2 linked regions of the Microbaculum marinisediminis genome follow. The protein of the gene in region 1 binds, or shares a complex with, the protein of each later gene. Links are inferred from orthologs where the notes say so. Each region holds a gene or a part of one and is shown in the gene's direction. Other genes may lie near its edges.

Region 1 (11,166 bases):
GTCCGCCCGCTGTCGTTCCGGATCAAGAAGAACCGGAAGGCGCATTACTCGCTCATGAATATCGACGCCCCGCACGCGGCGGTGGCCGAGATGGAGCGTCAGATGCGCATCAGCGACGACATCCTGCGCTTCATGACCATCCGTGTCGAAGAGCACGAAGAAGGCCAGTCGGCGATCCTGGTTCGGCGCGAACGCGACGACCGCCGTGGTCCGCGTGACCGGGGCGACCGCGGTGACAGAGGTGACCGCGGTGACAGAGGTGACCGGGGCGACAGAGGTGACCGCGGCGATCGGGGCGAGCGCCGTCCGCGAACCAGCGAAGGCTCCGCCAGCGAGGGGGGTAAAGAGTAATGTCCATTCCGAATATCGCACAGCTGCCGGTCCGTCGGCCGTTTCACCGCCGTCGCAAGACCTGCCCGTTCTCCGGCGCCGACGCCCCGAAGATCGATTACAAGGACGTGAAGCTGCTGCAGCGCTACATTTCGGAGCGCGGCAAGATCGTTCCGAGCCGCATCACGGCGGTGTCGCAGAAGAAGCAGCGCGAGCTCGCCAAGGCGATCAAGCGCGCCCGCTTCCTGGGCCTTCTGCCCTATATCGTGAAGTAAGTATCGATTTCACCGCGCCGCGGGCCCTGCCCGCGGCGCTTTCTGGTTGGGTTGGCATTCCATCGAATAGCCGGCTCTAACCGCCGAACCGGCGGGACAGCTGAGACGATGACAAACACCATCGTACCGCACATGCCGATCACGCGTTTCGGGCGCTCGCGCGCCTGCAAGCTGGTCAGCATGCGTCCTGCCGGAACCAGGATCCACTAATCCATTCCGGGAGTAAAAGTGATGGAAGTCATCCTTCTCGAACGCATCGCAAAACTTGGCCAGATGGGCGACGTCGTGCGAGTGCGCGACGGATTCGCGCGCAATTTCCTGCTGCCGCAGAAGAAGGCGCTGCGCGCCACCGAGACCAACCGCCAGCTCTTCGAGCAGCAGCGCGCCCAACTTGAGGCCCGTAACCTCGAGCTCAGGTCGGAAGCCGAGGCCGTCGCGTCCAAGATGAACGGCTTTGCCGTGGTGCTGATCCGTCAGGCCAGCGAGCGCGGCCAGCTCTACGGTTCCGTGTCCAGCCGCGATATCGCCGATGCGCTGACCGAAGCCGGTCTCTCGGTCACCCGCGGCCAGGTGGTTCTCAATTCGCCGATCAAGACCTTGGGCCTGACCGAGGTCCCGGTCCGCCTGCATCCGGAAGTCGACGCGACCGTCACCGTCAATGCGGCCCGCTCGGAAGAAGAAGCCGAGCGTCAGGCGCGCGGCGAGGATGTGACGATCGAGGCCGAGGAAGAAGAAGAGCTGGAAGCCGAAGAGTTCTTCGAGGAAGACGCCGAAGCCGAGGCGGAAGAGACCGCCGAGACGGGTGTCGACGAGGCCTCGGACGCCGAAAAACTCTAAACCAACAGTACGACGGCCGGAAATTTCCGGCCGTCGCCCCTATTCCCCCGATTGAACCCGACCGCCGCTTGATGTTTTAATTTCCATCAGCGTCGCAGTCTGCATTGGGTTGACCGGGGGAAATGAACGGTCTGCTTCACTACGCTCTGTCGAAGGTCGCCAGGGAAGGCGACCTGCACGTCACCGACCACAGGGGCGTCACCCGGGTCTACGGGGACGGCACGGGCGAACCCGTCCATGTTCGCTTTACGACGGCGGCGGTGGAACGGGCGGTGGTCTCCAATCCCGAGCTCAAGCTCGGCGAAGCCTATATGGACGGCACCTTCGTCGTCGAAAAAGGCTCGATCTACGATTTCCTCGACATCGTCCTGCGCCGCGACGATCCCACGCACCTGCCGTGGTGGATCATCGCCGAGCGCGTCTACCGCTACCTCACCCGCCGCGTCCGGCAGTTCAATCCGATCGGCAAGGCCAAGGACAACGTCGCCCATCACTACGATCTCGACGGGCGCATGTACGACTTGTTCCTCGATTCCGACAGGCAATATTCCTGCGCCTATTTCGAGACCCCGACCGCGACGCTGGAGCAGGCCCAGCTCGCCAAGAAGCGGCATCTGGCCGCCAAGTTGCAGATCGAGAAGGGCCAGCGCGTGCTCGACATCGGTTCGGGCTGGGGCGGGTTGGGCCTCTATATCGCCGAGACCAACCCCGTTTCCGTCGTCGGCGTGACACTCAGCGAGGAACAACACGCGCTGAGCCGGTCGCGCGCCGAGAAGAAGGAACTGGACGACCGCGTCGATTTCCGCCTGCAGGACTATCGTACGCTCGAGGGCAAGTTCGACCGTATCGTCTCGGTGGGCATGTTCGAGCATGTCGGTGTCGGCCACTATCCGGAATTCTTCGCCAAGGTCCGCGATCTCCTCACCGACGACGGCGTGATGGTTCTGCACTCCATCGGCCGCTTCGGCCCGCCCGGGGAGACAAATTCCTGGATCCAGAAGTACATCTTCCCCGGCGGCTATATCCCCTCGCTGTCGGAAGTGCTGCCGGTGATCGAGAAGACCGGCTTGTTCGTCACCGATATCGAGATCCTTCGACTGCACTATGCGGAGACGCTGAGGGAGTGGCGCCGCCGCTTCCTGGCCAATTGCGAGCAGGCGGCCGGGCTCTACGACGAGCGCTTCTGCCGGATGTGGGAGTTCTACCTGGCCGGATCGGAAGTCTCGTTCCGCAATCAGGGCATGATGAACTTCCAGATCCAGCTCTCCAAGACGCTGGAGACCGTGCCGCTGACACGCGGCTATATCGGCGATGCCGAAGAGGCGCTGCGCAAGCGCGACAGCGCGCTGATTCCCCGCAAGGAAGCGGCGGAGTGAGTCGTCAAGTGGCTTCGCGATTCCAAGTTTAGAATCTGTTAACTAATTGGATAGCGTGAATGCGTTAGCCTATTGCCTCGAGTGCGCGCCGATTCGGGCAGGCCAGCGCATCGCGAATCTGCCACTAACGAGCCATGACGATCCAGGCCCTCCCCCGGCCGCTCGACGAGCGGCAAGACAGTGAATACCGCGCGGCCCCGCACAACATCGAGGCTGAACAGGCGCTTTTGGGCGCGATCCTCGTCAACAACGAGGCGTTCTACCGGGTCTCGGATTTCCTGGCGCCCGAGCACTTCTTCGAGTCGGTGCACCAGCGCATCTTCGATGTCATCAGCCAGCTGATTCGCGGCAACAAGACGGCCACGCCGGTCACGCTGAAGACCTTCCTGGAACGCGACGAGCCGATTGGCGAGATTCCGGTCACCCAGTATCTCGCCCGCCTCGCCGCCGCCGCGACCACGGTCATCAACGCCGAAGACTACGGGCGCACGATCTACGAGCTCGCCACCCGCCGGCGGCTGATTTCGATCGGCGAGGACATGGTCAACCTGGCCTACGACGCCCCGGTCGACATGCCGCCGGCCCAGCAGATCGCGCAGACCGAGCAGCGGCTGTTCGAACTCGCCGAGACGGGCAAGTACGGGTCCGGCTTCCTGCGGTTCGCCGAGGCGCTCAAGGATGCCATCGATATGGCCAGCAAGGCCTATCAGCGCGACGGGCACTTGTCCGGCATCTCGTCGGGCCTGCGCGACCTCGACGAAACGCTCGGCGGTCTGCAGCCCTCCGACCTGGTCATTCTGGCCGGCCGCCCCGCCATGGGTAAGACCGCGCTTGCGACCAACATCGCCTTCCATATCGCCGCCCGCTACAAGGCCCAGACGCTGCCCGACGGGCGGGTCGAGGCCCTCGACGGCGGCATCGTCGGCTTCTTCTCGCTGGAAATGTCGCCCGAGCAGCTCGCCACCCGTATCATATCCGAGCAGGCGGCTGTCGCCTCCGAGACGATCCGGCGCGGCAAGACGACCCGGGAGGAATTCGACCGGCTGGTGGATGTCGCCACGCAGCTTCAGTCGATCCCGTTCTACATCGACGCCACCGGCGGCCTGTCGATCGCCCAGCTCGCCGCCCGCGCCCGCCGGCTCAAGCGGCAGAAGGGGCTCGACATGCTGGTGATCGACTACCTGCAGCTGCTGCAGGGCTCGAGCCGGCGGTCACAGGACAGCCGCGTGCAGGAGATCACCGAAATCACCACGGGCCTCAAGGCGTTAGCCAAGGAACTGAACGTGCCGATTCTGGCACTGTCGCAGCTTTCGCGTCAGGTCGAAGCGCGGGAGGACAAGCGCCCGCAACTCGCCGACCTTCGTGAATCCGGCTCGATCGAGCAGGACGCCGACGTGGTGATGTTCGTCTATCGCGAAGAATACTACCTCAAGGGCAAGAAGCCGCGCGAAGGCACGCCGGAATTCGAGACGTGGCAGGACGAGATGGCGCTGGCGCACGGGCTCGCCGAGGTTATCATCGCCAAGCAGCGCCATGGTCCGACCGGCACGGTGAACCTGTCCTTCCAGGCCGAATTCACCCGCTTCGAGAACCTGGCCTCCGATGCAAGGTTGCCGGAACGGATCGAATGACAGGCCGAAAGCACGATTTTCCCGACGACCTTCAGGATTTCGAAGTCGCCGGTCGCCTCACCATTGATCTTTCGGCTCTGAAGGCGAACTGGAAGGCCCTGGCCCGGCGCGCCGAGCCCGCCGAAGCGGCCGCCGTCGTCAAGGCGGACGCCTACGGGCTGGGCATCGAACGCGTCGTCCCCGCGCTGGCCGAAGCCGGCTGCAAGACCTTCTTCGTGGCGATCCTGTCGGAAGCGCGTCGGGTGCGCATGGCCGCCCCGGATGCGACGATCTACGTGCTGGAGGGCCTGGCCTACGGCGCCGCGTCCGTCTTCCGCGACTATGCCGTTCGCCCGGTTCTGGGCAGCCTCGAGGAAATCGACCATTGGGCCGGCCATTGCCGGCAATGGGGCCAGTCCCTGCCCGCGGCCGTCCACGTCGATACCGGCATGACCCGGCTCGGCCTGACGCTGGCCGAAGCCGACGCGCTGGCCGAGGATCCCTCGCATTTCGATCATTTCCGGCTCGCCCTGGTGATGAGCCATCTCGCCTGCGCCGATACGCCGGACCATCCGCTGAACCGCGAGCAGCTGAGGCGGTTCACCGACCTGCGCAAGCGCCTGCCCGACGCGCCGGCGTCCCTCGCCAATTCTGCGGGAACAATCATCGGCGGAGACTTCCTTTTCGATCTGGTGCGCCCGGGCGTGGCGATCTACGGCGGTCGCGCCGTCGGCGGCATTCCCAATCCCATGCGCCCGGTCATCACCGTCGAGGCGCGCGTCATCCGCATTCGCGAGGCCACTGCCGGCACGCCGGTCGGCTACAGCGGGGCCGAACGGCTGATGCGCGACAGCCGGCTCGCGATCCTGTCGGCCGGCTACGCAGACGGCTACCTGCGCGCCGGCGGCTCCGCCGACGGGCGGCCCGGCGCCGAGGTCACCATCAATGGCCAGGCCGCGCCGGTGGTCGGCCGCGTCTCCATGGACATGATCGCCGTGGACATCACCGATTTCGACGAAAACGCCGTCAAAACAGGCGATTACGTCGAACTTCTTGGAAATCGATTCACCGTCGACGATCTCGCCGACAAGGCCGGCACAATCGGCTACGAGATCCTGACGAACCTGGGCCGCCGCTTCCGGCATATCGTCAAGGACGGCTGAGGTGGCCCGGCGAACCACCCAGTATGTCTGCCAGACCTGCGGCGCGGTCAGCTCCAAGTGGGCCGGCCGCTGCGAATCCTGCGGCACCTGGAACTCGCTTATCGAGGATTCCGACGGCGGGCCGCTCGCGTCGCCCGGCCTGAAGCCCGGCAAGGGCCGGGTCATCGACCTGCAGCCGCTCGCCGGCACCACCGAGGATGCGCCGCGTACGCCCAGCGGCATGGAGGAACTGGACCGGGTCACCGGCGGGGGCTTCGTGCGCGGATCGGCGATCCTGATCGGCGGCGATCCCGGCATCGGCAAGTCGACCCTGCTGATCCAGACGGCGGCGGCCGTCGCCGAAAGCGGACGACGTGTGGTCTACGTCTCGGGCGAAGAGGCGATCGGCCAGATCCGCCTTCGCGCCGAACGGCTGGCGCTTGGCGAGGCCGCCGTCGCGCTCGCCGCGGAGACCAGGATCGAGGATATCCTGGCAACCGTCTCGACCGGTACGCCCCCGGACGTGCTGATCATCGATTCGATCCAGACCATGTGGACGGAAACGGTCGATTCGACGCCGGGGACCGTCACCCAGATCCGCGCAACCTCACAGGCACTGATCCGGTTCGCCAAACGGAGCGGCACCACGGTCATCCTCGTCGGGCACGTCACCAAGGACGGCCAGATCGCCGGGCCGCGCGTGGTCGAACACATGGTCGACGCGGTGCTCTACTTCGAGGGCGACGGGGCACACCGCTTCCGCATCCTGCGTTCGGTCAAGAACCGATTCGGGCCAACGGACGAGATCGGCGTCTTCGAGATGTCCGGCAAGGGCCTGATCGAGGTCCCCAACCCGTCGGCCCTGTTCCTCGGCGACCGGGATGCGGCAAGCCCCGGAGCCGCCGTCTTCGCCGGCATGGAGGGCACGCGGCCGCTCCTCGTCGAGATGCAGGCGCTCGTCGCGCCCTCCCCGCTCGGCACGCCGCGGCGCGCCGTCGTCGGCTGGGATTCGAGCCGTCTTTCGATGGTGCTGGCCGTGCTCGACGCCCATTGCGGCCTGAAGCTCGGCGGGCACGACATCTATCTCAATGTCGCCGGCGGCCTGCGAATCATCGAGCCGGCCGCCGATCTCGCCGCCGCGGCGGCGCTGGTTTCTTCCCTGGCACAGGCGCCGCTGCCCGCCGATGCGGTGTTTTTCGGCGAGATCAGCCTGTCGGGCGCGGTGCGCTCCGTCGCGCATGCCTCGGCGCGGCTGCGCGAGGCCCAAAAGCTGGGGTTTTCCAAGGCATTGGCTCCTGCCGGCAATATCGCCGAGGCCGGTGACGCGCCGCCGATCCCGATCGATCCGATCGAGTCTCTCGCCGGCCTGGTGGCGCGGATCGCTGCCGAAGCGCCCAAACGCGACCAGGATTGAGCCCGAGTCTGGGGATTTTGGCTGCGATGCGTTTGCGCCATCTGGAAATTCGGCGTAATTAACCTCGGCTCGCGCAACGGAGGCTCCCCGCGAAAATGGTGATTACGGGGCTCGATTTCATAGTCGTAGCGATCATGCTGATCTCGGCGCTGCTCGCCATGGTGCGCGGGCTGACGCGGGAGGTGCTGTCGATCGCCTCATGGGTCGTCGCCGCCGGCGCGACGCTCTACTTCTTTCCGCGCTTCCAGGCGGACGTACGGGCGATGGTGGAGCCGAACTGGCTGGCCGACATCTCGCTCGCCGTCGGCATCTTCGTGATCACGCTCATCGTCGTGTCATTCATCACGATGCGCATCTCCGACTTCATCCTGGACAGCCGGATCGGCGCGCTCGACCGCACGCTCGGATTCATTTTCGGCCTTTTCAGGGGTCTACTTCTCGTCGTGATCGCCTATATGTTCCTCGTCTGGCTCGTGCCGGTCGAGAACCAGCCAAACTGGATCCGCGACGCCCGTTCGGCGCCGATCCTGAAACAGACCGGCGATGCGATCATCGCGCTTCTGCCCGAGGACCCGGAAAAGGCGATCCTCGAGAAGCTGCGCAATCGCGGCGGTCCAGGCGAGGAAGCGCCCGCCCCCGAAGGGGACGACGCAGCAGGAAACGGCGACCAGACGGATCAGAGTTACCAGCCCACCGAAAGGCAGGGCCTCAACCAGTTGCTCGACAGTACGCGCGGCGCCAACCAGTAATGGTCCCCGGCTCCGCGCGGACTGCGCGGCGCCGACCCGGAGCACCCGATGACACACCCCGACGAGGGTCAAAATACCTGCCCAGGTGACGTGGCTAATGACGTCGAGGGCGATTTTCTGCGTGAGAAATGCGGCGTCTTCGGCGTCTTCGGCCATCCCGACGCCGCCGCTTTCACCGCGCTCGGCCTGCACGCCCTGCAGCATCGCGGACAGGAAGCGGCCGGAATCGTCACCTTCGACGGCCGGCACTTTCATTCCGAGCGGCGGATGGGACTGGTCGGCGACCACTTCTCCAAGGCCTCGGTGATCGATCGGCTTGCCGGCGAGGCCGCCATCGGGCACTGCCGCTACGCCACCACCGGCGACACGATCATGCGCAACGTCCAGCCGCTCTATGCCGACCTGGCCGGCGGCGGCATCGCGGTCTGCCATAACGGCAACCTGACCAATGCGCTGTCTTTGCGCCGCCAGCTCATCCGCGACGGCGCGATCTGTCAGTCGACGTCGGACACCGAGGTGATGCTTCACCTCATAGCACGCAGCACGAAACCGCGCCTCGTCGACAAGTTCATCGACGCCCTGCGCCAGATCGAAGGCGCCTATTCGCTGGTGGCGCTGACCAACAAGAAGCTGATCGGCGCGCGGGACCCGCTTGGAATCCGCCCGCTGGTGCTCGGCGACCTCGACGGTACGCCGATCCTCGCGTCGGAAACCTGCGCGCTCGACATCATCGGCGCGCGCTACGTCCGCGACGTCGAGAACGGCGAGGTCGTCGTGATCTCGAAGGACGGCATCGAATCGCACAAGCCGTTTCCGCCGCAGAAGGTGCGTCCCTGCATCTTCGAATACATCTATTTCGCGCGGCCCGACTCGGTCGTCGGCGGCAAGAGCGTCTATGAGGTGCGCAAGCGCATGGGCCAGGAGCTGGCCAGCGACCGGCCCGTGCCCGCCGATGTCGTCGTGCCGGTGCCCGATTCCGGCGTGCCGGCGGCGATCGGCTATTCGCAAGCGTCCGGCATCCCCTTCGAGCTCGGAATCATCCGGAACCATTATGTCGGCCGCACCTTCATCGAGCCGACCCAGCAGATCCGCGCGCTCGGCGTGCGCCTGAAGCACAGCGCCAACCGCAGCCAGATCGCCGGCAAGCGCGTCGTCCTCATCGACGACAGCCTGGTGCGCGGCACGACCTCGGCGCGTATCGTGCAGATGATCCGCGAGGCGGGCGCGAAGGAAGTGCATATGCGCATCGCCAGCCCGCCGATCACCCATCCCGACTATTACGGCATCGACACGCCGGAAAAGGAAAACCTGCTCGCCTCTCAGATGAGCCTGGAGGAGATGTGCAAGTTCATCGGCGCGGACACGCTGGACTTCCTGTCGGTCGATGGCATCTATCGCGCCATGGGGCATAACCATCGCGACGCCGACGAGCCGCAGTACACCGACCACTGCTTCACCGGCGACTATCCGACGACGCTGACCGACAAGAGCGCCTCCGAACGCGACGAGCACCTTTCGCTTCTGGCCGAAACCGGATAGTTCGCAGCGCCATGGAACGTCGTCTGGAAAACCGCATCGCGGTCGTCACCGGTGCGTCGCGCGGCATCGGCCGCGCCGCCGCCATCGCCCTTGCCCGCGAGGGCGCGCACATCATCGCCATAGCCCGCACCACCGGCGCGCTTGAGGAGCTCGACGACGAGATCCGGAAAGCCGGATCGAGCGCCACCCTCGTGCCGTTCTCGCTTGCCGATATGGCGGCGATCGACCGGCTGGGCGGCGCAATCCACAAGCGCTGGGGCAAGCTCGACATTCTCGTCGGCAACGCCGGCATCGCCGGCGCGCTCACGCCTGTCGGCCATATCCGCGCCAAGGACTGGGACGAGGCCATCGCCGTCAATCTGACCGCCAACTGGCGGCTGATCCGCTCGCTCGATCCGTTGATGCGCCAGTCGGACGCCGCCCGCGCGGTGTTCGTGACCTCGGGCCTCGCCCATATGGGCCAGCCCTACCATTCGGCCTATGCGGCCTCGAAGGCGGGGCTGGAGCTTCTGGCGCGGACCTATGCCGCCGAGGTCGAGCAGTTCGGCATCAAGGTGAACCTGTTCGGGCCCGGCCGGGTGTTCACCCGCATGCAGCAGATGCTGTTCCGCGGCCAGGATCTCTCCGACCTGCCGAAGCCCGAGGACGTGGCGCCCGCGATCGTCGAGATGGTGCTGCCCGCCCAGACCCATAACGGGCTGATCTACAGCTTCCCGCAGAAGACCTGGCTCAGGCCGCAGCCGCCGGCGCCGATCGACGGCTAGCTCTTCTCGTACGGGTTCTCGGTCTTGCGCAGGTACAGGCGCACCGGCACGCCGACGAGATCGAACGCCTCACGCAGGCCATTCAGCAGATAGCGCCGGTAGGATTCGGGAAGCGCGTCGACGCGCGTTCCAAACGTGATGAAGGTCGGCGGACGGCTCGCGCCCTGGGTCACGTAGCGCAGCTTGATGCGCCGGCCGGCGACCGCCGGCGGGGGATGGTGCTCGATCAAGGCCGCGAACCAGCGGTTCAGCTCCGATGTCGGCACACGCCGCTCCCAGCGCTCGCGCACCTTGAAGACCGCCTGCATGAGCTTCGGCAGACCGTAGCCGGTCAGCGCCGAGACCGGGACAAGCGGCATGCCGCGCACCTGCGGCAGCAGACGGTCGGCCATCTCGCGCAGCTCGCGGATGCGGGTGTCGGGCTCCTCGCAGCGGTCCCACTTGTTAACGGCGATGACAAGCGCACGGCCCTCACGCGTCACCAGATCGGCGATCTGCAGATCCTGCTTCTCGAAGGGCATCTGCTCGTCGACGACGAGGATCACCACCTCGGCGGCCCGGATCGCGCGTAGCGCATCCCCGACGGACAGCTTCTCCAGCTTCTCCTGCACCCGCGCCTTGCGGCGCAGGCCGGCGGTATCGACCAGGCGGACCGGCCGGCCTTTCCATTCCCAGTCGACCGCGATCGCGTCGCGGGTGATGCCGGCTTCCGGGCCGGTCAGCATGCGATCTTCGCCGATCAGCCGATTGACGAGCGTCGACTTGCCCGCGTTCGGACGTCCGACGACGGCGATGCGGACCGTACCGTCGTCCTCCGGCGCCGCGGCCTCGTCTTCCGGCTGCTCGTCCGGCAGATGCGCCCGCAGGGCCTCGTGCAGGTCGGCAAGGCCGAGCCCGTGCTCGGCGGAAAAGGCGACCGGCTCGCCGAAGCCGAGCGCGAAGGACTCGTAGAAACCGGGATCGCCCGCTGCGCCCTCGCACTTGTTGGCGACGAGGACGACCGGCTTGCCGGTCTTGCGCAGCATGTCGGCGAAATGGCGGTCGGTCGGCGTCAGGCCGGCGCGCGCGTCGATCAGGAACAGCGACACGTCGGCCTCGTCGACGGCGCGCTCGGTCTGGGCGCGCATGCG
Region 2 (11,212 bases), on another replicon or contig:
CACGTCGGCGTCCTGCAGCGCCTGGGCGAGCTTCAGCGGCGTCTGGCCGCCGAACTGGACGATGACGCCCTTAAGCGTCCCCTTCGACTGCTCCTTGCGGATGATCTCGAGCACGTCCTCGGCGGTCAGCGGCTCGAAATAGAGCCGGTCGGAGGTGTCGTAGTCGGTCGAGACCGTCTCCGGGTTGCAGTTGACCATGATCGACTCCAGCCCGATGTCGTCGAGCGCGAAGGCGGCATGGCAGCAGCAATAGTCGAACTCGATGCCCTGGCCGATGCGGTTGGGACCGCCGCCCAGGATGATCACCTTGTCGCGCCCGCTCGGGTCGGCCTCGTCGGCGGCCTCGCCGATGAACGGGGTCTCGTAGGTCGAGTACATGTAGGCGGTCGGCGAGGCGAACTCGGCCGCGCAGGTGTCGATGCGCTTGTAGACGGGATGCACGCCCAGCGTCGCCCGCAAATCCGCGACCGTGCGTTCGTCGGTGCCGGTGAGTTCGGCGAGACGGGCGTCGGAAAAGCCCATCGCCTTGAGCCGGCGCAGCGGACCGGTGGTCTGCGGCAGGCCGAGGCGGCGCACCTCGGCTTCCATGTCGACGATCTCCTTGATCCGGGCGATGAACCAGGGATCGAACTTGGATGACGCGTGGACGACGTCCTCCGTCGCGCCGGCGCGCAGGGCCTGGGCGATCTTGAGGATCCGGTCCGGGCGCGGCTCGCCGAGGGCGGCGCGGATGGCGTTCTTGTCGTCGCCCTCGCCGAGACCGGGAATCTCGATGTCGTTGAGGCCGGTCAGCCCCGTCTCCAGGCCGCGCAGGGCCTTCTGCAGCGACTCCGAGAAGGTGCGCCCGATCGCCATGACCTCGCCGACCGACTTCATCGAGGTGGTCAGCAGCGGCTCGGCGCCGGGAAACTTCTCGAAGGCGAAGCGCGGGATCTTGGTGACCACGTAGTCGATGGTCGGCTCGAACGAGGCCGGCGTCGCGCCGCCGGTGATGTCGTTTTCCAGCTCGTCCAGCGTGTAGCCGACCGCGAGCTTGGCGGCGACCTTGGCGATCGGGAACCCGGTGGCCTTGGAGGCGAGCGCCGAGGAGCGCGACACGCGCGGGTTCATCTCGATGACGATGAGCCGGCCGTCCTGCGGATTGACGGCGAACTGGACGTTGGAACCGCCGGTCTCGACCCCGATCTCGCGCAGCACCGCGAGCGAGGCGTTGCGCATGATCTGGTATTCCTTGTCGGTCAGCGTCAGCGCCGGCGCGACGGTGATGGAATCGCCGGTGTGGACGCCCATCGGATCGACGTTCTCGATCGAGCAGATGATGATGCAGTTGTCGTCCCTGTCGCGGACGACCTCCATCTCGTATTCCTTCCAACCGATGATCGATTCCTCGATCAGCACCTCGTTTGTCGGCGAGGCGTCGACGCCGCGCTCGATGATCTCGAGGAACTCCTCACGATTGTAGGCGACGCCGCCGCCCTGGCCGCCGAGGGTGAACGAGGGACGGATGATCAGCGGCAGGCCGATCTCGTCCAGCGCCGGCAACGCCTCGACCAGCGAATGGGCAAGCATCGAGCGCGGCGTCTCGAGGCCGATCTTCGTCATCGCCTCGCGGAACAGCTCGCGGTCCTCGGCCTTGTCGATGACCTCGGCGCGGGCGCCGATCATCTCGACGCCGAACTTCTCGAGCACGCCGTCGCGGTTGAGAGACAGCGCGGTGTTCAGCGCCGTCTGGCCGCCCATCGTCGGCAGGAGCGCGTCCGGCCGTTCCTTCTCGATGATGCGGGCGACGACCTCCGGCGTGATCGGCTCGATATAGGTCGCGTCGGCCAGGTCCGGATCGGTCATGATGGTGGCCGGATTGGAGTTGACCAGAATGACCCGGTAGCCCTCTTCCTTCAGCGCCTTGACGGCCTGGGTGCCGGAATAGTCGAACTCGCAGGCCTGGCCGATGACGATCGGGCCGGCGCCGATGATGAGGATCGATTTGATGTCTGTGCGTTTGGGCATATCTGTCGGCGCGCTGGCTTGCGCGGGCGCCCCGCGCCGCTTTCGGGGGCGCGTTTCGCTCGCTGGGGTGTACGTATGGGTTGGCCGGGCGCGATACATAGGGGAAAACGCGCGCGTGAGGAAGCCCGGTATCGGGCGGAATTCGCGTAAGGCGGAATTGGCGTCGGAGGGAAGGCGTCTCGGGCGGAATTCGTCTCAGGCGGAATCCTGGCCTTCGGGCTCCGACAGCGTGCTGATCTCGGTGCCGTCGAAATCGGCGATGCCCTGGGACAGAGCGTAGCAAGCCAGCCGCACGGTCTTGGGAATCTCCACCTTCTTGCCGTCGCGTTCGCCCTTCTCATAGTACTGGATCATACGTTTCTTGAGGCCGAGCAGGTCTGCGGCCTCCTTCTGTCGCAGTCCCTGCGCCTTGCGCCAGGCGCGGAACTGGTTCGACGTCATGGTGCCGTTGAATTTCTCTGAATTCGGCATGCCGCGCCGGTCCCTGTTTCCGTCACGAAATATTCATTAACCTGACATGCACAATGTGCGGTTTATCCTTGACTGAATCGCACACAGTGCACATAGTGTGTCTCACGAAAGCGCACTTGGTGCCTTCGATCAAGACCAATTCTAGTTCGGAGCACCAAGAGACTGAAGAAAGGATAACAACATGCTGGTCGATCTGCTCATTGCACGGGCAGCCATGGGGCCGCGGCATGTGGACATGCATCGGTCCGCGACATTCAACTGTCGACTGCATGCCCTCCTGCGTCGCGCAGGGCGATTGTTCGGCTAGGTCCGGCAAGGAAACATCAAAACGGGGCGCGGCACTACGATCCGCGCCCCGTTTTGATTCCAGGCCGCGTCCGGCGCCGCATCCGGCGCAAGAATCGTCGAAGATGGTGCGGCGGCTTTGCGTTGCCGCCTGAGCGAACCCGCCCTACCATCGGCGCAGCCAATCGGAGCGGCGAAGGGAACAGCAGTCATGCGGTGGCGAGGCCGGCGGGGTAGCGACAACGTGGAAGACCGGCGCGGGGCCGGCATGTCGGGCGGGTTCGGCATTCCCGGAGGCGGCATGCGCATGCCGCGCGGCGGGGCCGGCCGGGCGGGCTTCGGCGGCATCGGCTTCCTGATCGTCATCGTCGTCGTGGCGATGCTGCTGGGCATCAACCCGCTGACGCTCCTGCAGGGCGTGGACGGCACGATGCCGGCGCAGCCCCAGGGCGAGGCGCCGGCGCCGCCGCAGAGCGACGAGATGGCCCAGTTCGTCTCCGTGGTCCTGGCCGATACGGAAGACACCTGGCAAAAGACGTTCCGCAGCGAATTCGGCGCCGACTACCCGCAGCCGCGGCTGGTGCTCTTCACCGGCGCGATCCGGTCCGCCTGCGGCTTCGCCCAATCGGCGACCGGGCCGTTCTATTGTCCCGGCGATCGCAAGGTCTACATCGACCTAGCCTTCTACGATGAGCTTCGCCGCCGCTTCCAGGCGCCGGGCGATTTCGCCCAGGCCTACGTGATTGCCCACGAGGTCGGCCACCACATCCAGAACCTCACCGGCGTGTTGCCGAAATTCGACGAGATGCGGCGGCGGCTGCCTCAGGCCGAGGCCAACCAGCTGTCCGTCCGCGTCGAGCTTCAGGCCGACTGCTATGCCGGGGTCTGGGCGCACGATACCGCGCAGAAGGGCCTGCTGGAGACGGGGGATATCGAGGAGGCGATGAACGCCGCCACCCAGATCGGTGACGACGCCATCCAGAAGCGCACCCAGGGCTATGTCGTGCCGGACGCCTTCAATCACGGAACCTCGGCTCAGCGCCAGCGCTGGTTCCGCATCGGCCTGACCGAAGGCCGAATGGAGGCGTGCGACACGTTCAGCCCCGAGCGGGTGTGACGGCTACGCGCCGGCCGCTCAGGCCGCCGGCGTGACCTCGAGGACCGTCAACCACCGGACTTCGCCGCCGCGGGTCGCCCACGAGATCTCGGCGCCTTCCGACAGTCCGATCAGGGCGGCGCCGATCGGGGTGAGCACCGAGACGCGCTTGGCGCCGATGTCCGCGTCCGCCGGCATCACCAGCGTGACGGACTGGACGCGGTCCAGGGCGTTGTCGCGATAGGTCACGGACGAGCCGATGCTGACGACGTGAGCCGGCAGTGAGCCGGCCGGCACCACCGTGGCGCGTTCGATCTCGCGCAAGATCCGGTCCGAAATCTCCGGAATCCGTTCGGATACGGCGAAGGCGAGGTCCTGAAGCCGGGCGGCATGGTCTGCATCGAAGAACACTGGCGGTTCGTCCTTCGAGGGGATGGGATTGTTTTCTGGCGACATTTCGATTGGTCTCCTATGACGCATCGCGCCGCGGCGCGACATGCGGGCGCCACGGCGTTAAAGAGCTGCTAGCGAATTCAAGATGCGGCGCGGACACCCGAGGGCGGCGCGGACCGCTCCTCGTGGCTGTCCGAGTCATTCAGCCCCGCAGAGTCCGGCGGGCGGCTTCGGGCTGAAACGCGACGTCCAGTACCGTGACGTGACCGATGCTGCCGTCGTCCTGTACCAAAGGCGCATGCTGCCCAGCGGTCATCCCGAGGAGCGTCATGCCCAGGAGCGAGCGGACGGTGACGGCAGCCGACTCGTCGTCCTTGTGCTCCCAGTGGCGGAGCACGCACGTGGTGTCCGGCTCACCGTTGACCGAGTAGGCCACGCGACTGTTTCCCGTGACCACGTCCGGCGAGATGTCGTCGCTCAGCACGATCCGCGCGTCCGCCAGCTTGGTGCGGATGAGGCGAAGCAGCAGGCGATCGTCGGTCCCGGTTCCGCGTGGCAATTGCAGCAGATGCCCTTCCACCAGGGTGTAGTCCTTGATGGTCATCTGGCACTCGATGGGTCTCAGCAGCTCCAGGCGAGGGGAATCCGCCGCGCCGTTAAGCGGGTCGAACCCCATTTCCAGTTTGTCCAGAAGCTGATCGTCCGTTTCGACGCACGGCAACGTGAATGCACGCATGGTGCTCCCTCCAGAGGACCGTGCGGTCATCCGGCCTCGGTTATCCAATCTGATTTTGTTGGAAACCCCCGAAGCGGGTGTAGCGTAAGCGCTAACCTGCCCGCTCGGGGCTAGGAGCCTGCGAGCAGGGACCCTGCAAATAGCAGGAATCGGTAATTTTTGACATTGTACGTCATGCAATAATAATGGTGATGGCGAGTGACAGTGTCAACCATGCTCCCATGGGCGGGCGCGTGAGGGTGGCGAGTGCGTGTCGAATGCCGTCTTTACAGCGGGCCGATCCCGGCCGTTTTGTGACGTCTGGATGATGATCCGCGGACCGAGGGCTGGACTCCCGGTGTTGCTGCGGTGCAGCATGCTGTCGCATCATTGATAATGCGCTAGGATCCGCTCGATGGCCGTTCAGGACTATGTCGCGTTGCCGCCGATCACGGCCGTCCATCTCGCCGATGACGGACGCATTCCCAACAGCCGCCTGCCGCTGTTGATCTTCCACGCCGCCATCGCCCCGCGCCTGGCAAGCGCCGAAGCGTTCGAAGCGCTGTTTTCGGCAAACGGCTGGACGCCGGCGTGGCGGTCGACGATCTTCCCGTATCATCACTTCCATTCGACCGCGCACGAGGCGCTGGGCGTTGCAGCCGGGACGGCACGTATCCTGGTCGGCGGCGACTACGGCCGGGAATTCGATATCGCCGCCGGCGACGCGATCGTCATTCCGGCCGGCGTCGGCCACAAGCGGCTGTCCTCGAGCCCGGACTTCGAGGTCGTGGGCGCCTATCCGCCCGGCCAGGACTGGGACTTGCTGAAGGGCGATCGCGGCGAGCGGCCGCTGGCGGACGAGAATATCAACCGTGTTCCGCTGCCGGATTGCGATCCGGTGAACGGATCGGGCGGCCTTCTGACCGAGCTCTGGAAATGAGCCCGGGCCCGGCGCCCGCAGGGGCACGGCCATTATCCTTACCGCTTTGCTAAAAACGTCGGAGCAATACCGCTTTCTGCCGCATTGTTTTATTTACCTGGCAAAGCTATCGAAAGCGAACAGCGTTTCGTGGACCAAGAGAGGAGATCACCAGTAAAATGACATTCTCACCCCGAAAGTCACTGTCCGCAGCGGGCGCCGCCCTGGCACTCTCTCTTGGCTGGTCCGCAGTCGCGGGTGCCGAGCCCGTCGTGTTGACGCCGTGTGCCGGCGACGAACTGGCGGGCGAATGGCTCGTGCTCTATCAGCTTCGTCAGGCGGAATATTGCCAACTGACGCTCGACGATACCGGGCTCATCACCGATGCGACCTGCTATTCGCGGAAGGGTAAACCCCTGCGCGCGGAAATGAGCGGCAAGCTTCTGCTCGAACCGAGTTGCGCCGTCGTGAACGACGGCGACCCTATCCGCCTGTCGAAACTAAAAGGCAAGGGGAAGGGCAAGTACGGGAAGTTCGAGGTCGAGGCGCAGTTGAGCGAGGACCGTTCGACCATGGTCGGGCTGTTCCGCTTCCGCACCCATCTGTCGCATATGACGGCGCAGCGCACCGACGTTCCCACCGAGTAACTCGGGGATATCCGCATCGAATTGCGGGGCGCCCGGTTCCCATGGAGCCGGGCGCCTCTTTTTTTGCGTGCCTGGCCGGTGACGTGCGTGCCGACGTCCGGCGAGCCGTCGCCGCCTCAGCGCTCGGCGAGCGCCGGCTCGTTTCTGTTTTCCCGGATCAGGTTGACGAAGCGCGTGAACAGGTAGTGGCTGTCCATCGGGCCGGGCGACGCCTCGGGGTGATACTGCACCGAGAAGACCGGCCTGTCCTTGACCCGGATGCCGCAATTGGACCCGTCGAAGAGAGAGACGTGGGTTTCCTCGACGGTGTCGGGCAGGCTGTCGCGGTCGACCGCGAAGCCGTGGTTCATGGACGTGATCTCGACCTTGCCGGTGGTATGGTCCTTGACCGGGTGATTGGCGCCGTGGTGTCCCTGATGCATCTTCACGGTGCGTCCGCCCAGGGCCAGGCCGAGCATCTGGTGGCCGAGGCAGATGCCGAAGACGGGCAGGCCGGATTCGACCAGCGTGCTGATGACCGGCACGGCGTATTCGCCGGTCGCCGCCGGATCGCCGGGCCCGTTCGACAGAAAGATCCCGTCCGGCTTCATCTCGAGGATCCGCGCGGCGTCGGTCGAGGCGGGTACCACCGTCACCTTGCAGCCGAGCCCGGCGAGCTGCCGCAGGATGTTGCGCTTCGCGCCGTAGTCGATCGCCACGACGTGGTACTCGGGCGATTCCTGCCGGCCGTATCCCGCACCCCATACCCAGGGCGTCTCGTCCCAGACATAGGTCTGCGCGGTCGTGACGTCGGGGACCAGGTCCATGCCCACGAGGCCCGGCCAGCCGGCGGCCTGGGCCTTCAGTGCCTCGATGTCGAAGCTGCCATCCGGGCTGTGCGCGATCACGGCGTTGGGCATTCCGGTTTCGCGGATCCGCGCGGTCAGCGCCCGCGTGTCGATGCCGCTGAGGCCGATGATGCCGCGATGCTTGAGCCATTCGCCGAAGGGCCGGGCCGAACGCCAGTTCGACGGCTCGGTGATCGGCGTGCGGAGAATGCAGCCGCGCACCCCCGAGGCAGAGGCCATGTTGACCGTCTCGATGTCCTCGTCGTTGGTGCCGACATTGCCGACATGCGGGAAGGTGAACGTGACGATCTGGCCGGCATAGGAGGGATCGGTCAGGATCTCCTGATAGCCGGTCATGGCGGTGTTGAAGCAGACCTCGCCGACCGCGTGGCCGGTGGCGCCAAGCCCCATGCCTTCCAGCACCGTTCCGTCGGCGAGGACGAGAAGCGCCGTCGCAACGGGGTCCGCCCAGCCTTCACCTTGCCCGGAGGCGACAGCCTCCACGGGACCTTGCGCAGCCATACAAAGCTCCTTACATATCCGCGCCGTGACGAGCCGCCCCGCCGTTCAGGCGGAGACTTGGCGGCTGATGTGTCGGCCAATAGGGATCCAAGCGGAAGCTAGGACACAGGCAAATCCTCGTCAAGGAACGAGGGTTAGAAATTATCGCTGAAATATCAATGACTTGCGGGATATCTCTCGGTTGCGTCACCGGCGCACACTAGGGTATTCTGCAATCTGTCGGGCAAAAGGACGGACAACAGATGTTGCGCGACCAGATCAACGATGCGCTCAAACTGGCGGTGAAAGGCCAGGACAAACGCCGTATGGCGACGCTGCGCCTCATTAATGCCGCGGTCAAGGACCGCGACATAGCGGCGCGGACGGGCGGCAAGGACAGCGTCAGCGACGACGAGATTCGCGAGCTCCTGCAGAAGATGGTTCGGCAGCGCGAGGAATCGGCGACGGTCTATGCCGAGGCCGGGCGCACCGAGCTTGCCGAGCAGGAGCGCGAGGAGATCGCGATCATCCGCGATTTCCTGCCCCGTCAGCTCTCCGAGGACGAGGTGCGCTGCGCCTGCGAGGCGGTGGTCAAGGACATCGGCGCGCACGGCCTGCGCGACATGGGCAAGTGCATGGCGACGCTGAAGGAGCGTTTCCCCGGCCAGATCGACTTCGGCCGCGCCTCCACCGTCGTCAAGCAGATGCTGGCCTGACCCGGCCCGCGCAACCGAATCGGACACTGAAGGTCCCGGCCATCGCCGGGACCTTTTGCGTTTCCGCCGGTGATTCGCGAATCGATTCGCTTCAACCGATTCGCGGGCGTATATTCACCGCCATAGCTCACGATCTTTGGTCCCGATGAAGTTTCCGCCCTCGTTGCTCGACGAGATCCGTGCCCGGCTGCCGGTTTCCGACGTGGTCGGCCGGAAGGTGAAGCTGCGTCGGCAGGGCCGCGAGTTCATCGGTCTGTCCCCGTTCAACGCCGAGAAGTCGCCGTCCTTCACGGTCAACGACCAGAAGGGCTTCTATCACTGCTTTTCCTCGGGCAAGCACGGCGACATCTTCCGTTTCCTGATGGAAACCGAGGGGTTGAGCTTCCCCGAAGCCGTCGAGCGGCTGGCCGGCGAGGCGGGCGTGCCGATGCCCAAACCCGACCGGCATGCCGAGCAGCGGGAACGGGAGCGCGCCGGCCTTGCCGACGTGATGGAGGCGGCGGCCGCGTTCTTCGAGGCGAGCCTCAGGCAGCCGGAAGGCCGGGAGGCGCGGGACTACCTGGTCAATCGCGGCCTTGACGACCAGACGTGCAAGCGGTTCCGCATCGGCTATGCGTCCGGCGGGCGCTATGCGTTGAAGGAACATCTGGGCAAGCTCGGCATCGCCAACGAGGCGATGGCCAAGGCGGGTCTGCTGATCACCGGCAGCGACATTGCCGTGCCGTTCGACCGCTTCCGCGACCGCGTGATCTTCCCGATCACCGACCTGCGGAACCGGGTGATCGCCTTCGGCGGGCGGGCGCTGCGGTCCGATCAGCAGCCGAAATACCTGAATTCGCCGGAAACCGAGCTGTTCCACAAGGGCCGGGTGCTGTTCAACATGGCCGCGGCCCGCCGCGCCGCCCAGGAAAAGGCCACGGTGATCGTCGCCGAGGGCTACATGGACGTGGTGGCGCTGACCAGGGCCGGTTTCGGCAATTCGGTGGCCCCGCTCGGCACCGCGCTCACCGAGGATCAGCTCGCGCTCCTGTGGCGGGTCGCCGACGAGCCGGTTCTGTGTTTCGACGGCGACGCGGCCGGCCTGCGCGCCGCCTTCCGGGCCGCCGACCTGGCGATGCCGCATCTGCAGGCGGGCAAGAGCCTGCGGTTCGCGCTTCTGCCCGAAGGCAGCGATCCCGACGATCTGGTGCGCGAGGCCGGTGCCGCCGCGCTGGCAGAGGTGATCGACAGGGCTCGGCCGCTCGCCGACATGCTATGGACGCGTGAGGTCGAGGCCACGCCGCTGGACACGCCGGAGCGGCGCGCGGCGTTCGAGAAGCGGCTCGCCGAGACCATCGGCCGGATTCCCGATGTCCGCGTGCGCCGCCACTACGGCGAGTTGTTCCGCGACCGGCTGGCCGAGTTCTTCGGCCGCCGCGCCGACCGCGACCGCGGCGGCCGGGCGGGGGGCTGGACGGGCGGCGGGCGCCATGGCAACGACCGGCGGGGCGGCGGGCGCGCGCCCTGGCAGCGCGGCGCCGACCGGGCGGCGGCGGGCGCATCGGCGGGCTTTTCGGGACAAGGGGGGGGCGGCCGGGCCAGTTCCGATCTGGTGCGGCGTCTGGCCAGTGCGCGGCAGGCGTTGCCCCGCCGCGAGGCGATCCTGCTGCTGACGCTGCTCAACCACCCGGAATTGCTGACGGAACGGGCCGAAGCCGTCGCGCACATGGAGCTGTCGCACCGCGACCTGGACCGGCTGCGCGGGGCGCTGCTCGATATCGCGGCGCACCACGACTGCGATCCGGCGGATGCCCGCAAGCGGCTCGTGGCGAAGGGGCACGGAGACCTGGTGGACCGGCTGGAATCACTCTGGACGGGGGCCGGGCGGGCCGAATGGTGGGTGGCGCCGGACACCGCGACAGTTGACGCGGAACGCGCTTGGGACCATACGGCGGCCTTGCATCACAAGCTCGTCACGTTACATAGGGAACTCAAGGCAGCCGAGATGGCGCTCCAGGCAGAGCCGAGCGACGAGAATCTGGCACGGCTGTACGACATTCAAGCACAGCTTGCCAACGCCGAGGGTACCGAGGCGCTGATGGACGGATTCGGTCAGGCGTCAGGCCGTCCGATGCGGGCTTTCTGAACCGGCGATAAAATCGGGCCGGAGCGAACCAGGAACGAAATCGGGTTAACTTTAATCACGGATTAAGGGGCAGGCAGTAGCACGGATGATCGACTAGGCGCAGTAGCCGCGATTTTCAAGGCCGCTCGCCGACGAGGCAATCGTCCGGTCCCCTTTGTCATCCGGGACCCTTTGTCGGGAGACAACTACATGGCGACTACCGCGAAGAAGGCGGAAGAGGCTCCGGAACAGCAGACCGACGCGCCGGACGGCCCGTTGCTCGACCTGTCGGATGCCGCGGTCAAGAAGATGATCAAGGCCGCCAAGAAGCGCGGCTACGTGACCTACGAGGAGCTCAATCAGGTGCTTCCCTCCGAGGAAGTCACCTCCGAGCAGATCGAGGATACGATGGCGATGCTCTCCGACATGGGCATCAACGTCATCGAGAACGAGGAAGCCGAGGAAAACGACGACTCGGGCGATGAGGAGGAAGGCGGCGAGCTGGTCGTCGCCCAGCGCACCGCGGTCGCC

Evidence for each region.
Region 2: the proteins of MUB46_RS15190 (region 1) and dnaG are in contact, whole or in part, in a crystal structure (PDB 2R6A), measured with the Geobacillus stearothermophilus proteins. The link is inferred for Microbaculum marinisediminis from one-to-one orthologs. Residues at the interface, in WP_033016901.1 of Geobacillus stearothermophilus: Ser13, Glu15, Ala16, Gln18, Glu91, Leu92, Asp94, Ala95, Val96, Pro97, Thr98, Ala99, Ala100, Asn101, Tyr104, Tyr105, Ile108; in WP_049624496.1 of Geobacillus stearothermophilus: Lys456, Leu457, Leu458, Pro459, Ala460, Asn463, Ala464, Leu467, Leu535, Leu536, Ile537, Ala538, Gln544, Glu545, Asp548, Tyr549, His552.

Annotation. Positions count from the first base shown.
Region 1 is NZ_JALIDZ010000006.1:307,354-318,519, reverse strand. The notes cover bases 2,316-5,200. They hold MUB46_RS15190 (replicative DNA helicase), read left to right. Parts: upstream 2,316-2,952; coding sequence 2,953-4,449; downstream 4,450-5,200. Other genes in these bases: alr (alanine racemase), read left to right, coding at 4,446-5,200; MUB46_RS15195 (cyclopropane fatty acid synthase), read left to right, coding at 2,316-2,818. In the rest of the region: rpsF (30S ribosomal protein S6), read left to right, coding at 1-351; rpsR (30S ribosomal protein S18), read left to right, coding at 351-605; rplI (50S ribosomal protein L9), read left to right, coding at 837-1,442; more of MUB46_RS15195, read left to right, coding at 1,565-2,315; more of alr, read left to right, coding at 5,201-5,591; DNA repair protein RadA, read left to right, coding at 5,593-6,984; MUB46_RS15175 (CvpA family protein), read left to right, coding at 7,080-7,733; purF (amidophosphoribosyltransferase), read left to right, coding at 7,782-9,272; MUB46_RS15165 (SDR family NAD(P)-dependent oxidoreductase), read left to right, coding at 9,284-10,036; ribosome biogenesis GTPase Der, read right to left, coding at 10,033-11,166. UniProt on the Escherichia coli protein: The main replicative DNA helicase, it participates in initiation and elongation during chromosome replication. Travels ahead of the DNA replisome, separating dsDNA into templates for DNA synthesis.
Region 2 is NZ_JALIDZ010000015.1:2,070-13,281, forward strand. Bases 8,275-11,212 are described here. They hold dnaG (DNA primase), read left to right. Parts: upstream 8,275-8,722; coding sequence 8,723-10,702; downstream 10,703-11,212. Other genes in these bases: MUB46_RS23240 (GatB/YqeY domain-containing protein), read left to right, coding at 8,275-8,577; rpoD (RNA polymerase sigma factor RpoD), read left to right, coding at 10,892-11,212. In the rest of the region: carB (carbamoyl-phosphate synthase large subunit), read right to left, coding at 1-2,007; MUB46_RS23205 (helix-turn-helix domain-containing protein), read right to left, coding at 2,203-2,478; ypfJ (KPN_02809 family neutral zinc metallopeptidase), read left to right, coding at 2,975-3,880; rnk (nucleoside diphosphate kinase regulator), read right to left, coding at 3,899-4,315; MUB46_RS23220 (GreA/GreB family elongation factor), read right to left, coding at 4,455-4,988; MUB46_RS23225 (cupin domain-containing protein), read left to right, coding at 5,383-5,907; MUB46_RS23230 (hypothetical protein), read left to right, coding at 6,066-6,533; carA (glutamine-hydrolyzing carbamoyl-phosphate synthase small subunit), read right to left, coding at 6,650-7,882; more of MUB46_RS23240, read left to right, coding at 8,125-8,274. UniProt on the Escherichia coli protein: RNA polymerase that catalyzes the synthesis of short RNA molecules used as primers for DNA polymerase during DNA replication.